Regions from separate parts of the Leifsonia xyli subsp. xyli str. CTCB07 genome, predicted to be linked through region 1. Evidence: predicted binding sites of a transcription regulator. Region 1 holds the regulator's gene; the other holds the start of a gene.
What was found. Region 1 encodes LexA, which represses DNA repair genes until DNA is damaged. Its sites were predicted from a motif close to TCGAACANNTGTTCGA; they were not measured.
Positions count from the first base shown of each region.

Region 2: the regulator LexA is predicted to act here: its motif matches at 1,357-1,372, upstream of uvrA (excinuclease ABC subunit UvrA).

Region 1 is NC_006087.1:1,648,637-1,656,042, forward strand. It holds gene hisH (imidazole glycerol phosphate synthase subunit HisH) at 1-321, opposite strand, end outside; gene hisB (imidazoleglycerol-phosphate dehydratase HisB) at 318-920, opposite strand; gene LXX_RS07880 (histidinol-phosphate transaminase) at 917-2,032, opposite strand; gene LXX_RS07885 (LysM peptidoglycan-binding domain-containing protein) at 2,749-3,195, opposite strand; gene lexA (transcriptional repressor LexA) at 3,446-4,120, shown strand; gene LXX_RS07895 (FadR/GntR family transcriptional regulator) at 4,195-4,869, opposite strand; gene LXX_RS07900 (MFS transporter) at 5,061-6,365, shown strand; partial or broken gene metE (5-methyltetrahydropteroyltriglutamate--homocysteine S-methyltransferase) at 6,657-7,406, opposite strand, start outside.
Region 2 is NC_006087.1:1,178,809-1,186,214, forward strand. It holds gene uvrB (excinuclease ABC subunit UvrB) at 1-13, shown strand, start outside; gene LXX_RS05665 (hypothetical protein) at 195-518, opposite strand; gene LXX_RS05670 (hypothetical protein) at 542-745, opposite strand; gene uvrA (excinuclease ABC subunit UvrA) at 1,453-4,368, shown strand; gene uvrC (excinuclease ABC subunit UvrC) at 4,379-6,349, shown strand; gene rapZ (RNase adapter RapZ) at 6,437-7,324, shown strand; gene whiA (DNA-binding protein WhiA) at 7,381-7,406, shown strand, end outside.

The DNA.
Region 1 (7,406 bases):
GCCCGGCCACTCGCCTAGCCCTGCGGTCTCCTGTCCGTGCTCCGTTCCGCGCTCGAACATCACCTGCATCCCGACACAGATCCCGAGCACCGGACGCCCGCCCGCCAGCCGCCGCTCGATGATCTCGTCGCCGTGGGCGGCCCGAAGCCGATCGACCACCGCGGCGAATGCGCCGACACCCGGCACAACCAGACCATCGGCCTCCTGCGCGCGCCGCCGGTCGCGGGTGAGTTCGACATCCGCCCCGGCCGCTTCCAGCGCCTTGACCGCCGAGTGGACGTTGCCCGAGCCGTACTCGAAGACGACGACGGGACGGCTCACAGGGCGCCCTTCGTCGACGGGATGCCGGAGACCAGCGGGTCGTACGCCTTCGCCTGCCGGAACGCGCGCGCGAACGCCTTGAACTCCGCCTCCGCGATGTGGTGCGGGTCGCGCCCGCCCACCACAGTGACGTGCGTGGTGATCGCCGCGTTGAACGAGATCGCTTCGAAGACGTGGCGCACCATCGATCCGGTGAAGTGCCCTCCGATCAGGTGGAACTCGAACCCGGACGGCTCCCCCGCATGCACGAGGTAGGGGCGGCCCGACAGGTCGACCACCGCCTGGACGAGCGCCTCGTCCAGCGGAACCAGCGCATCCCCGTAGCGTGAGAGACCGGCTTTGTCGCCGAGCGCCTGCCTGATCGCCTGCCCGAGCACGATCCCGACATCCTCGACCGTGTGGTGGACGTCGATCTCGGTGTCACCGCTCGCCCGCACGCGCAGGTCCGTCAGCGAATGCTTCGCGAACGCCGTGAGCAGATGGTCGTAGAACGGCACGGAGGTGTGGATCTCGGACGCTCCCGTCCCGTCCAGGTCGAGGCTCAGCTCGATGCCCGACTCGCTGGTCTCGCGCCGCAGGGACGCCGTCCGATTTGTCATGGCTGCGAGCCTACCGGGACGGCGGCCAGCGGTTCCGGCCGGCCAAGCGCCGCGAACGCCTCCAGGAAGGCGGTGGTCTCCGCCTCCGTGCCCGCGGTGACGCGCAGGTGGTTCGGGATGCCGACATCCCGGATCAGGATGCCGCGCTCCAGTAGCGCCTCGAAGGTGGCCTCCGGGTCGGCGACGTTCCCGAACAGCACGAAGTTGCTGCCGCTCCGGTGCGGCGCGTAGCCGAGACGCGCGAGCTCCGCGACCAGCCGATCGCGCTGTTCCCGGATCTCGCCGACCATCGCCAGCATCTCATCCGAGTGCGCGAGCGCGCCGAGCGCCGCCGCCTGGGTGATCGCGGACAGGTGGTATGGCAGCCGGACGAGCCGCAGCGCGTCCGTCACAGCCGGGTCGGCGGCGAGGTAGCCGACGCGCGCACCCGCGAAAGCGAACGCCTTGCTCATCGTCCGCGATACCAGCAGCCGCGGTCGCCCTTCCAGCAGTGTGAGCACGGACTCCTCGCCATCCGGAAGGAACTCCGTGTACGCTTCGTCCACCACCACGATCCCGCGGGACGCTTCGTAGGCCGCCGCGACGGTCTCAAGCGAGAGCGGTGTTCCCGTCGGGTTGTTCGGCGAGCACAGGACAACGATGTCCGGGTCCACCCGCCGGATCTGCGCCGCCGCCGTCTCCGGCGACAGCTCGAACCCGGCGTCCCGCACTCCCACGACCCACTCCGTGCCTGTACCCGCCGCCAGCAGCGGGTACATCGAGTAGGTCGGCGCGAACCCAAGCAGGCTGCGCCCCGGACCGCCGAACGCCTGGAAGATGTGCTGCAACACCTCATTCGACCCATTCGCCGCCCAGACGTTCCCGGCCGTGAGACCGTGCCCGAGGTAGCGCGCGAACGCCTCCCTCAGCTCCGTGAACTCTCGATCGGGATACCGGTTCACCCCGCCGATCGCGGCAGAGACCCGGGCGACGATCTCCGCCGCGACGCCCTCCGGCACCGGATGCGTGTTCTCGTTCACGTTCAACGCGATCGGGACCGCCTTCTGCGGCGCCCCGTACGGAACGCGCCCCCGCAGGTCATCGCGGAGGGGGAGATCGGAAAGAGAGGTCACCTTCCCATGCTAGCCAGCGCCAGGGGCGCGATCGCGCCGTGTGACGCGCTGCACTGCTTGCATTCACGATTCCCGTCCCGTAACTGGCGACCACGGAAGCGCACCGTGGCCATGAAGCCCCGGTCGGACGGTGCCGCCACGGTGGCAGGACCGTCATCGTGCGACGGGTGAGGCAAATGTACGCCCGCAAGGGTGAAGGGGTCTGCCCCGTGTTCGGTTGACGATTGGGGTATAGACCCGGCAGCACCGACATGCCCTACAGAAGCGCTCAGACGCGCACTGGTTGCTGGAGAGCGCGAAACTCTGCTCTCGATCTCCTCGTGAAGCCAACGCAGACACACGTCCCGCAACTCTTTGTTCCGCTCGACAACAGACCTCCGACGCAAGCCAAACGCCCGGAACGCCTCAGCTTCTCGCGCGGTGACACTGACTGCGCCGATTCCTGCCAAGGATCCGCAAAGGCCGACCCAATCGATCCCTCTCATCCGTCGGCATTCGCGCTGGGGATCCGACCCCTCCGTGTCCACCTCTGTTAACATCCTCGCTCGAACAGCTTCAAGGGGGAACGTCTACCTGAGTCCGACGCTCGGCCCCCTCGAACGTCACTGCAAGCACAGGAAACCCGGTGATCATCTCCACGAACATCCGTGTGCAATTTTTCGGGTTCAGTCCAGACCGCCCGGGCGGACCCCGCGGGTGCGAGGAGACCTCGGAGCCTACTTCGCGTACTGCGCCGGGATCGCCAATTCCTGCCCCGGGGTCACCACGGCCGAGTCGAGCCCGTTGAGTGTGACCAGTTCCGCGATCACATCTCGCGGGTCGGCGCTCGGCGCGAGGCGCTCCGCGATCGACCACAGCGACTCGCCCGACTGAACCGTGACATGCTGGAAAGCCACGGCGGCGTGCTCACCCGAGGCGACCGCGCCCCCGCCGTTCAAGGCGAACACGAACGCTCCGACGACGATCGGCAGGGCGGCCAGGAATGTCAGCGCCGCGCGTCCGCGACGGGTCAGCCGCAGGCGGACCCGCGCCCCAGCCGGAACCCCCGAAGAACCCGAAACGCCCGCTGCGCGCAGAACGCCAGCACGGGACCTCGCCGCGATCGCAGACCTCCCGGCCGCACGACCGATGTCCGCACGACCAATGACCGCTGTGCTGCTCATGGCGCCGACCTCCCTATTTCCCTTCCGGAACCACCCGATTCGAATCTATGTTCCGAATTTATCTTCGAATGTGCGAAACCGCAAGACCTGATGAGTCACGAGATTCAGAGCGCATTTCGCGACACAATCGAACACATGTTTGTTCGACCGCCGCCGGGAGGATACAGTTTCGAGTGTCTGGAGACCACACAACCAGGCACCACCGACATTCGGGTCCGCCGAGTGCGGCGGGGGTCACGAAGGGACGAGCGTGTCGAACGAGAATCAGACTCCACGGGGCACCCGCCGGCGCAAGAATCTGAGCGAGAAACAGCTCGCGATCCTCGACGTCATCCAGCGTTCGGTCAGCCAGCGCGGCTACCCTCCGAGCATGCGCGAGATCGGCGACGCGGTCGGCCTCTCCTCGCTCTCCTCGGTGACGCACCAGCTCAACCAGCTGGAGCTCAGCGGCTATCTGCGCCGCGACCCGAACCGCCCGCGGGCGCTGGAGATCCTCATCGACCTGCCGAGCGCCGCCGCGCCGGATTTCGAGAGCCAGACCCCGGTCGGCGACGCTGCGATGGTCCCGCTCGTCGGCCGCATCGCCGCGGGCGTGCCGATCACGGCCGAACAGCAAGTGGAAGAGGTCTTCCCGCTCCCCCGTCAGCTGGTCGGCAATGGCGAGCTGTTCATGCTGAAGGTCGTCGGAGAGTCCATGATCGACGCGGCCATCTGCGACGGCGACTGGGTGGTCGTCCGCGCGCAGAACACCGCGGAGAACGGCGACATCGTCGCTGCGATGCTGGATGAGGAAGCGACGGTCAAGGTCTTCCGGCAGCGCGACGGCCACACTTGGCTGCTGCCGAGGAATTCAAACTTCGAGCCGATCCTGGGCGACTTCTCACAGATCCTGGGCAAGGTCGTCGCCGTTCTCCGGGCCGTCTGAGGGCCCGCATCGCAACGTCTAGCGTCAAACGTTGCGACGCTCACCGAATCCGCCTCAACGCTACGGGGTCATTCTTACGCCAGCGTTGGCAGCCGAGACAATGCGGTCAGGTGGGCTCGGCTGAGGGCGGCCGCTGAGTCAGCATCGCGAGCCGAGACAGCCTCCACCAGGGAGGCATGCACATCGCGATCGTCTTCGGGGCGCATCGCCGGGGAAGCACGTGCGAGCGCGATCATTGCTGCACGCACTCGTGGAGTGAAGTCATCGAAGATTTCGAGCAGCAGCCGGTTATGCGCGGCGAGCACGATGCTGCGGTGGAAGCAAGTGTCGTCATCGACCTGCTCCTCGACAGAAGAGGAGCCCTGACGCGAATCGAGCGCTCGTCGCATGGCGCGAAGCTCCGCTGGCGTTCGGTGCAGCGCCGCAAGCCGCGCTGCTTCCGTTTCGATCGCCATGCGGATTTCAAGGATGGCCCCGAGAGGCGAGGTCTGGAATAAGGTTTCCCAGTTCTCCGGCGGCTCGGTGGAGATGACGAACACTCCGGCGCCCTGACGCGACTCCAGCATGCCCTTTCCTGCGAGCTGCCGGACTGCTTCGCGAACGGTCGAGCGACCGACATTGAGTTGCGCAGCGAGCATGGACTCGCTCGGGATCTTGTGCCCAAGGCCCCACTCGCCCTCCTGTATCCGCCGCATGAGCACGTCGCCTGCTTCTTGCACCACGGAGCGACGCTGTACCTCGATTGCCATCGTCTCTCCCTCAAATTCTTACCGACCCCACCATATCGCCGATATCCAAGCCTGACCAGAAAACCTAGTGATTATCGAGATAAATCGGCTTGACACATCTACTTGTCTGATGAGTAGGCTATCGTTGTCCCCGGTACTGGAAGGGCGCCGCCCTCCCTCTCTGCGCCCGCCCCCGATAGTAAGAGCGATCTATGACAACGACAAAAACAGCAACGAATCCGACCGTGCCGAGCCCGCAGAGGAAACGCGGCCGCACGGCAGGACCCATGACCCCGTTGGCTCCCTCGCGGGCGAGGTTCTGGGCACTGTCCGCCACCCATGTGATGAACGATTTCCAGAGTGGCGCGGCCGCGGCACTTCTGCCGTACTTCGTCTCGGAACAGAACTACACGTACACGGCGGTGGCCGGGCTGGCGCTCGCAGCGACGTCATTGTCCAGCGTGGCGCAGCCGCTGTTCGGCTATCTGACCGACAAGTTGCCCCTGCGCCCGCTGACGATCATCGGGATGAGCGTCGCGGCGCTAGGGATCGCGGTCGCTGGTCTGACGTCGGCAAACTACTGGCTCACCTGGATCGTGGTGGCAATCTCCGGGATCGGTGTCGCCGCCTACCACCCGCCGGCCACAGTGGACGCGAAGATGACGGGTGGCGGCAGCGACAAGGCGATGAGCCTCTTCTCCGTCGCGGGCAACCTCGGTGCGGCCATCGCTCCGATCTGCGTCGGGCTCACTGTGGGGCTGTTCGGCCTGGTGGCCACCCCTCTGCTTCTGATCCCGACGGCCGTCGTTGCTGTTATCTATGTGGCTGCCATGCGGGCAACGCGCAACGGAGCCGCCCCGACGAGCAGAAGGCGCTCAGCTTCTGCGACTGCGGCAGTTCCTGCTGACCAGTGGGGAAGATTCGTCTGGCTGCTCGCGATCATCTGCCTGTGGTCGATCACGGCACTCGGTATCCGCTCGTTCATCGCCCTTGACGTCACGCAGGCTTTCCACGGTAGCGACGCGCTGGGAACCAGTGCCTTCACGATATATTCCCTCGCCGCCGCGCTCGGAACGCTCATGGGCGGTTTCATCGCCGATCGCTTCGGACGCCGTGCGGTGATGATCAGCGGATACGCTCTATCGGGGCTCGCGACGCTGGCGATCGGGTTCGCCCCGAACACGACAGAACTCTTGATCGCTGCAGGAGTCGCTGGCTGGGCGCTGTCCCTGCCTTTCGCCGTTCACGTCACGCTGTCGCACTCGTTCCTGCCGCGGCATCTGGGCACCGCGAGCGGCGTGACCCTGGGACTGTCGATGACGCTGGGCGGCTTCGTCACTCCCTTACTGGGCATTCTCGCCGACCGCGACGGGATCGCCGCCATCTTCATCCCCTTGGCCAGCGTCGTCTCTGTCGGTGCGGTGATGAGCGTCTTCATCAAGGAAGGCCGGAACCACCTCAACGTCCAGGACGCGCCTGTACCCGACGAACTCAAGACCTGGGAAGCGAACGCATAGGCGACCGCATATCAGAGTTGCGCTGCCCGAAAGAACGCCGGGGCACCCACCTCGACACCTCCGGATCGGCGCATTCGAATGTACTGACTCAGCTCTCGACTCGCACCGGCGACTTCCTCGACGTGCCGAAGCACCGCCAGCTTGTGCTTCGGCCGCCGCTCGAGCGACCGATCTGACGTTGAGCCTTCCTCCCAAATGGAAGACCCAACTGTCAACAACCTGCCATAGTTTTATACCTCACCGCGACCCGCTCGGTGCGAACGGCGACCAGACCGGTGCGAGCCGGAGACCTCAGACCTCGACGCCGACCCGCTCCCGGACCTCCCTCGTCGCCGCAAGCATGTTCCTCAGCGAAGAGATCGTCTCGTCATAGCCGCGCGTCTTCAGCCCGCAGTCCGGGTTGACCCACAGCTGACGGCCGGGGATCGCGCTCAGCGCGGTCTCGAGCAGTTCGGTCACCTCAGGGACCGACGGCACACGCGGCGAGTGGATGTCGTACACGCCGGGCCCGATGCCGTGCTCGAACCCGGAGCGCATGGAGGTCGTGGACGACCTCCATGCGGCTGCGGGCGGCCTCGATACTCGTCACATCCGCATCCAGGTTGCGGATCGCGTCGATGACCACGCCGAACTCCGAATAGCAGAGGTGCGTGTGGATCTGGGTCTCCTCCTGGACGCCCGCCGTCGCGAGCCGGAAGGAGCCGACCGACCACGACAGGTACTCGTCCTGGGCCGCGCGCTTCAGCGGCAGCAGCTCGCGCAGAGCTGGCTCGTCCACCTGGACGACGCGGATGCCCGCCGCCTCCAGGTCCGCGATCTCATCGCGCAGGGCGAGCGCCACCTGGCGGGCGGTCTCACCGAGCGGCTGGTCGTCGCGCACGAACGACCAGGCGAGGATGGTGACCGGGCCGGTCAGCATCCCCTTGACCGGCTTCGAGGTCAGACTCTGCGCGAACGCCGACCATTCCACCGTGATCGGCTTGGGCCGCGAGACATCGCCCCACAGGATGGACGGGCGGGTACAGCGCGATCCGTACGATT
Region 2 (7,406 bases), 470 kb from region 1:
CCACCTGAGCTGACTCCGCCACGGTCACCGCGCGATGCGCGACGGCAGACGGCCGCCGAGGGGGTCGACAGTTGCCGGCGCTGTGCCATGGTCGACGATGCGGGGTCGCGACATCCTCGTCGATTCCGGCCCATCCCGGCCGCGGAGTGGAGAATCTCCTTCGCCGAGGCTCGATCAGGCTGAGCCGCACGCTTTCAGCAGCGGTCCTTCCGGACGAACCCGTATTGCGCGGCTATCGCTCGGTTTCGGTGTCGAGGTGCGCGAAGGGGGTGGTCGTGGAGGTGGCGCAGGTATCGCATGATGAGGCCGGCTGCGATGAGCGCACAGCCGAGGGGGATCGCGATGAATCGGATCGTGCTGGCCAGAATGCTGATGATCCCAAGCAGGGCCTGTCCGGAGGGCTCGGTGAAGACGACCATGTTGGGGACGATGTCGCCGCTGAGGATGAGGACGACCGCGCCGACGGCTGTGACGATGATCCCAGCCTGGAGGGTGATTTTCGGGGTCCGCTGAGTCATTCGTGGGCTCCTCGTTCGTGTGTCTATGTGTATATCCTCGCGCAGTATTCCCGGATCACGCGGGCGTGGGCGGTGACCATCGCATCGAAGGTTTCCGCCGAGACCCTCTCGGCTTTCAACTCGTCTCCCACGCGTTGGACGATGCCGAGGATGCCCGGGTACGCGTCTTCGCTCCCCTTGGTAAGAGCGGGGACCTCGGCGGGGTCGAACACGGAGGTGTGGACCACGCTGGTAGACGTAAGCGCTGCACATTCCCAGTGCCTCGTGCTCCGGGATCAGAGGCGGCGATGTGTTCAGGGTCACGGTCGGTTCTGGTGCCGGGGCGCCCAGTTCGCGCGCGAGCTCGCGCAGCTTCACGGGAGATCCAGTGGCGTACCAGTTTTTTCCGACGATGATTTGGTTCTCGGCGCTGATCGTCGGTGCTAGGTCCGGCAAAACATGTCCGCTTCGAGTGTCTGGCTGTCGTCGCAGCGGAGCTGGGCGGAAATGGCGGCGACGTTGTCAAGCTCAAGGCGCTCGCGCGTTAATGCCGGTGTGCAACTGGTCAAAAGGATGGTGACGAGCGCGAGGCTCGGTGCGAGTGCGGTGCGGATTCGTGCTGGCCCCGAGCGGGTCCGATGTCTTCTCACTGGAAGACAAGAGCCGTTCCGGTCGCGCCGATGGATTGGGCCTTCACCTTGGAGACGGTGACGACGTTTCCGATCGTGATGCTTTTTGAACGCTGTCCGAGGCCCACCGCGTCTCCACGCGGAACGAGTAGAGCACTTTGCCCGTTTTCAGGTCCTGCAGGTAGAACATGTTGTTCGTGTCACCACAGCGTGCGCCGAACCCGATAGGATCGAACAAAACTTCGAACGGTGTGTCGGGTTCGAGCAGCTGTGCGTGGGTGCGCGCTGGGCGAACAAAGGTCGCGGCCCCAGGGAATAAGCGGAGAATGGAACGAGTGAGCACTCAGGGTACCGGCAACATCGGCAAGGTCACGGGTTCGCATCTCAGTGTGCGCGGAGCGCGAGTACACAACCTGAACAATGTGGATCTGGAGATTCCGCGCGATTCGATGGTCGTGTTCACGGGCCTCTCCGGATCGGGGAAGTCCTCGCTGGCGTTCGACACGATCTTCGCGGAGGGACAGCGCCGCTACGTCGAGTCGCTTTCGGCGTACGCGCGCCAGTTTCTCGGCCAGGTGGACCGTCCGGATGTGGATTTCATCGAGGGGCTCAGCCCGGCGGTGTCGATCGACCAGAAATCCACGAACCGCAACCCGCGTTCGACGGTCGGGACGATCACCGAGATCTACGACTACATGCGGTTGCTCTGGGCGCGTATCGGCGTGCCGCACTGCCCGGTCTGCGGCGAGAGGATCCAGCGGCAGACGGTGCAGCAGATCGCCGACCAGCTGATGGAGTTAGAGCCGGGCACCCGGTACATGGTCGTCAGCCCCGTCGTCTCCCAGAAGAAGGGCGAGTTCGTCGACCTCTTCAAGGAGCTGGCGGCCAGCGGCTATTCACGAGCGCTGGTGGACGGCGAACCCGTGCAGCTGAGCGACCCGCCCGCCCTCAAGAAGCAGTACAAACACGACATCTCGGTCGTGGTGGACCGCCTGGTGGCAGGCCCCGACATCCTGGGACGGCTCACCGACTCGCTGGAGACCGCGCTGCGGCTGACGGAGGGGGTGGTGCAGGTCAATTTCGTCGACCGTGAGGGTCCGGAGGCGTGGCAGAGCTTCTCCGAGAAGCTCTCCTGCCCGAACGGGCACCCCCTCCAGCTGACCGAGATCGAGCCGCGGACCTTCTCGTTCAACGCTCCGTTCGGCGCGTGCCCGGAGTGCTCGGGCCTCGGCATCCGGATGTCCGTGGACGACGACCTGCTCCTCGGCGACGAAAACTTGAGCATTGCCGAGGGGGTCATCGTCCCCTGGACGACGCAGGGCAAGGGCCTCTTCAGCTACTACGAGAAGCTGCTCGACGGCCTGGCGCGGGACCTCGAGTTCTCGCTCACAACGCCGTGGAGAAAACTGTCGCAGAGCGTGCGGGAGGCCGTGCTGCACGGCGACAACTTCGACGTCAAGGTGCGGTGGAAGAACCGCTACGGCCGCGAGATGTCCTACACCTCCGGTTTCGAGGGCGTGGTGCCCTACATCGAGCGCCAGTACCTGCAGGCCGAGACAGACACGCAGCGCGCCCGGTGGGCCGAGTATCTGCGCGAGGTGCCGTGTCCCGTCTGCAAGGGGAAGCGCCTGAAGCCGGAAGTGCTCGCCGTGCTCATCCACGGCAGCTCCATCGCCGACGCGGCCGAGCTGAGCCTCGGCGACGCGCGTGGCTTCATGGAGAAGCTGCGCCTGACCGAGCGCGAGCAGAAGATCGGCGCCCAGGTGCTGCGCGAGATCAAGATCCGGCTCGACTTCCTCATCCAGGTCGGGCTCAGCTACCTCGACCTCGCACGGGCGGCGGCGACGCTCTCCGGCGGCGAGGCGCAGCGCATCCGCCTGGCGACTCAGATCGGCTCCGGACTGACGGGCGTGCTGTACGTGCTCGACGAGCCGAGCATCGGGCTGCACCAGCGCGACAACCGTCGGCTCATCGACACGCTCGTCGCTCTGCGCGACCTCGGCAACACGCTCATCGTGGTCGAGCACGACGAGGACACGATTCGCACCGCGGACTGGATCGTGGACATCGGCCCCGGCGCGGGCGTGAACGGCGGGCACGTCGTCCACTCGGGCTCCTATTCCGATCTCGTGGAGAACACCGCTTCCCTGACCGGAGATTACCTCTCCGGACGCCGCGAGATCCCCGTTCCGCCGAAGCGCCGCACGATCGACAAGAAGCGGATGCTGAAGGTCGTGGACGCCACAGCCAACAACCTCCAGAAGGTGACTGTCGACTTCCCCCTCGGAGTGTTCGTCGCGGTGACCGGCGTCTCCGGCTCGGGTAAATCGTCGCTTGTGAACGACATCCTCTACCGCGTGCTGGCGAACAAGCTCAACGGCGCACGCAAGCTGCCGGGAAAGCACCGCACGGTGACCGGGCTCGACAACCTCGACAAGGTCGTCCACGTCGACCAGGCTCCGATCGGCCGCACCCCGCGCTCGAACCCGGCGACCTACACCGGGGTGTTCGATCGCATTCGGACCCTCTTCGCGGAGACGCCGGAGGCGAAGATGCGCGGGTATCTGCCGGGCCGGTTCAGCTTCAATGTCAAGGGCGGGCGCTGCGAGGCCTGCTCGGGCGACGGCACGATCAAGATCGAAATGAACTTCCTGCCCGATGTCTACGTGGCGTGCGAGGTGTGCGGGGGAGCGCGCTACAACCGCGACACCCTCTCGGTCCACTACAAGGGCAAGAGCATCGCCGAGGTGCTCGACATGCCCATCAGCGAGGCGGCTGAGTTCTTCGAGCCGATCTCGGCCATCCATCGCTATCTCAAGACGCTGGTGGAGGTCGGGCTCGGCTATGTGCGGCTCGGCCAGAGCGCGACCACCCTCTCCGGCGGCGAGGCGCAGCGCGTCAAGCTCGCGACCGAGTTGCAGCGCCGGTCGAACGGGCGCAGCGTCTACGTCCTCGACGAGCCGACGACGGGCCTGCACTTCGAGGACGTCCGCAAGCTCCTGCTGGTGCTGAACGGCCTGCTGGACAAGGGCAACACCGTGATCACCATCGAACACAACCTCGACGTCATCAAATCGGCCGACTGGATCATCGACATGGGTCCCGAGGGCGGCGCGGGCGGCGGCACGGTCGTGGCGACCGGGACGCCCGAGCAGGTCGCGGACGCACCGGGCAGCCACACCGGGCACTTCCTCAAGGAGATCCTGCGGGGCGAGGCGTCGGCCGCGCGGGGCGCCGCTTAGGATTCCCTCCGTGGCAGACACCGTCAGCTACCGGCCCAAGGCTGGTGAGATCCCGACCCAGCCGGGCGTGTACCGCTTCCGCGACAAGACGCGCCGCGTGCTCTACGTCGGCAAGGCGAAGAACCTGCGCGCGCGGCTGAGCAACTACTTCCAGCCCTTGCGCAGCCTGCACGAGCGCACCCGGCGCATGGTCACGACCGCCGCGAGCGTCGAGTGGACCGTCGTGGGCAGCGAGTTCGAGGCGTTGCAGCTGGAGTACACCTGGATCAAGGAGTACAACCCGCCGTTCAACGTGCAGTTCCGGGACGACAAATCTTATCCGTACCTGGCGGTGACGCTCGGCGAGCGCATCCCGCGGGTGCTGGTGACGCGCAACCGGATCGCGAAGGGCGCGCGCTACTTCGGCCCATACACGAAGGTGTGGGCCATCCGCGACACGGTGGACCTCATGCTCAAGGCGTTCCCGGTCCGCAGCTGCTCGGACGGCGTGTACCGCCGAGCGGAGCTCACCGGCCGGCCCTGCCTGCTCGGAGACATCGGCAAGTGCGCCGGCCCCTGCGTGGGCCGGGTGACGCCGGAGGAGCATCGGAGGCTGGCCGAGGACTTCGTCTCCTTCATGGCGGGCGACGACAGCAAGCACATCCGTGACCTGACGGAGAAGATGAAGCAGGCAGCGGGCACGATGGACTACGAGGCAGCCGCGCGGCATCGCGATGCGATCCAGGCCCTGGAGGCCGCGATGGGCAAGAGCGCCGTCGTGCTCCAGGACAACGTCGACCTCGACGCTTTCGGCATCGGCCACGACGAGCTCGCCGCGGCCGTGCAGCAGTTCATCGTCCGGGGCGGACGCATCCGCGGTGTGCGCAGCTGGGTGGTCGACAAGGAGCTGGATGTCGAACTCGGGGAGCTGATCGAGACCGTCATGCAGAACGCCTACGAGGGAGCGGATGCGCCACCGCGGGAGATCCTGGTGCCCGTTCTCCCAGACGATGCCGCCGAGCTGGGGCAGTGGCTCACCGGCCGCCGGCACGAGAACAGCGGCGGTGGCGTCAGCGACCCGGCGGCGACCCGTGGCCGGCTGAGCGGGCGGGTCGAGCTCAAGGTGGCCCAGCGCGGCGACAAGGCCGCCCTCGCGCAGACCGCGGAGATGAACGCGAAGAACGCGCTCATCCTCTACAAGACCCGCCGCAGCTCCGACTTCGTCGCGCGGTCGAAGGCGTTCAGCGATATCCAGGACGCTCTCGGGATGGAGGACGCTCCGCTCCGCATGGAGTGCTACGACGTCTCCCACTTGAGCCGGACGAACATCGTGGCGTCGATGGTCGTGTTCGAGGACGGTCTGCCGCGCAAAGATCAGTACCGTCGGTTCAGCATCCCCGAGTCGGCCGACGACACCGAATCCATCTACCAGGTGATCTCACGGCGGCTGGCTTACCTGCGTAAGGAGCCGCCCGTCGAGGCGCTCACCCCAGCGAACGGCCACGACCTGGCGACCGACCTGGACGCGGAGGCCGTCGAGGCTGCGGAGAGGCGTCGCAAGAAGTTCGCGTACCCGCCGAACCTCCTCATCGTCGATGGCGGCCAGCCGCAGGTGGCCGCCGCCCGCCGTGCGCTGGAGGAGTCCGGTGTGTCCGGCGTCCACCTGGCCGGGATCGCCAAACGCCTGGAAGAGGTCTGGCTGCCCGGCTCGGACTTCCCCGTCATCCTGCCCCGCAACAGCGACGCGCTGTTCCTGATCCAGCGCATCCGCGACGAGGCGCACCGGTTCGCGATCACCTACCAGCGCTCCCGGCGGAAGCGCGATATCACGACCGTGTTGGGGGAGATCCCGGGACTCGGCCCCGCGCGCGTGAAGGAGCTGCTGAAGCATTTCGGTTCGGTTGCACAGCTGAGGAAGGCGGCGCCCGAGGAGATCGCCGAGGTGCGCGGCGTCGGCCTGAGGCTCGCGGCGGCGGTGTTCGAGCGGCTCGCGGACCGCTGAGGCCGCCGCCGGGAGCACGGAATGGACATCGTGGCCGCCGCGTTCACTCAGTAGGCTGGGGGGCAGGCCCGCGAAGAAGGAGCATCCGTGACGAGCGACGTCGAGACCACCGCCGAGCAGCAAGAAGTGCTGATCGTCACCGGAATGTCAGGGGCGGGCCGCTCCACGGTCGCGAACGCCCTGGAAGACCTCGACTGGTACGTGGTCGACAATCTCCCGCCGCAGATGCTCCGTCCGCTCATCGAACTGGCCAATCGGGCCGAGTCGGGACTGCCGCGCATCGCGGCCGTGGTGGATGTGCGCGGCCGCAACTTCTTCGCCGACCTGCAGGAGATGATCCAGTCCCTGCGCGAGGGCACGAAGGTGCGCGTCCTGTTCCTGGAGGCCGCGGACGTCACCCTGGTCCGGCGCTTCGAGCAGGTGCGCCGGCCGCACCCGCTGCAAGGGAACGGCACACTCCTCGACGGCATCACCGCCGAACGCGCCCGGCTGCGTGAGATCCGCGAGTCCAGCGACATCATCGTGGACACGAGCGACCTCAACATCCACCAGCTCGCCACCAGAATCACCGACATCTTCGCGGACGAGAACACCGCTGACGTCCAGGTCACCGTCATGAGCTTCGGCTTCAAGTATGGTCTCCCCGCGGACGCCGACCTCGTGGCCGACGCCCGGTTTCTGCCGAACCCGTTCTGGAAGCCGGAGCTCCGGCCGTACACGGGTCTCGACGAGGTCGTCCGGAACGACGTCTTGCAGCAGAACGGCGCCGAGGAGTTCATCGAGAGCTACCTCGAGGCGTTGCGGCCGATTTTCGCCGGATATCAGCGGGAGAACAAGCGGCACGCCACGATCGCGGTAGGCTGCACAGGAGGGAAGCACCGTTCGGTCGCGATTGCCGAAGAGCTCGCTGCACGGTTGAGGAGTCTTCCCGGTCTCGCAGTGAGCATCAAACACCGCGACCTGGGTCGTGAATGACGCCGGCCGCCTCCCCCACGGTGTGACCCGCGCCGCCCCACAGAAAAGGAATCCGATTGGCTCTCACCGCCGATGTCAAAGA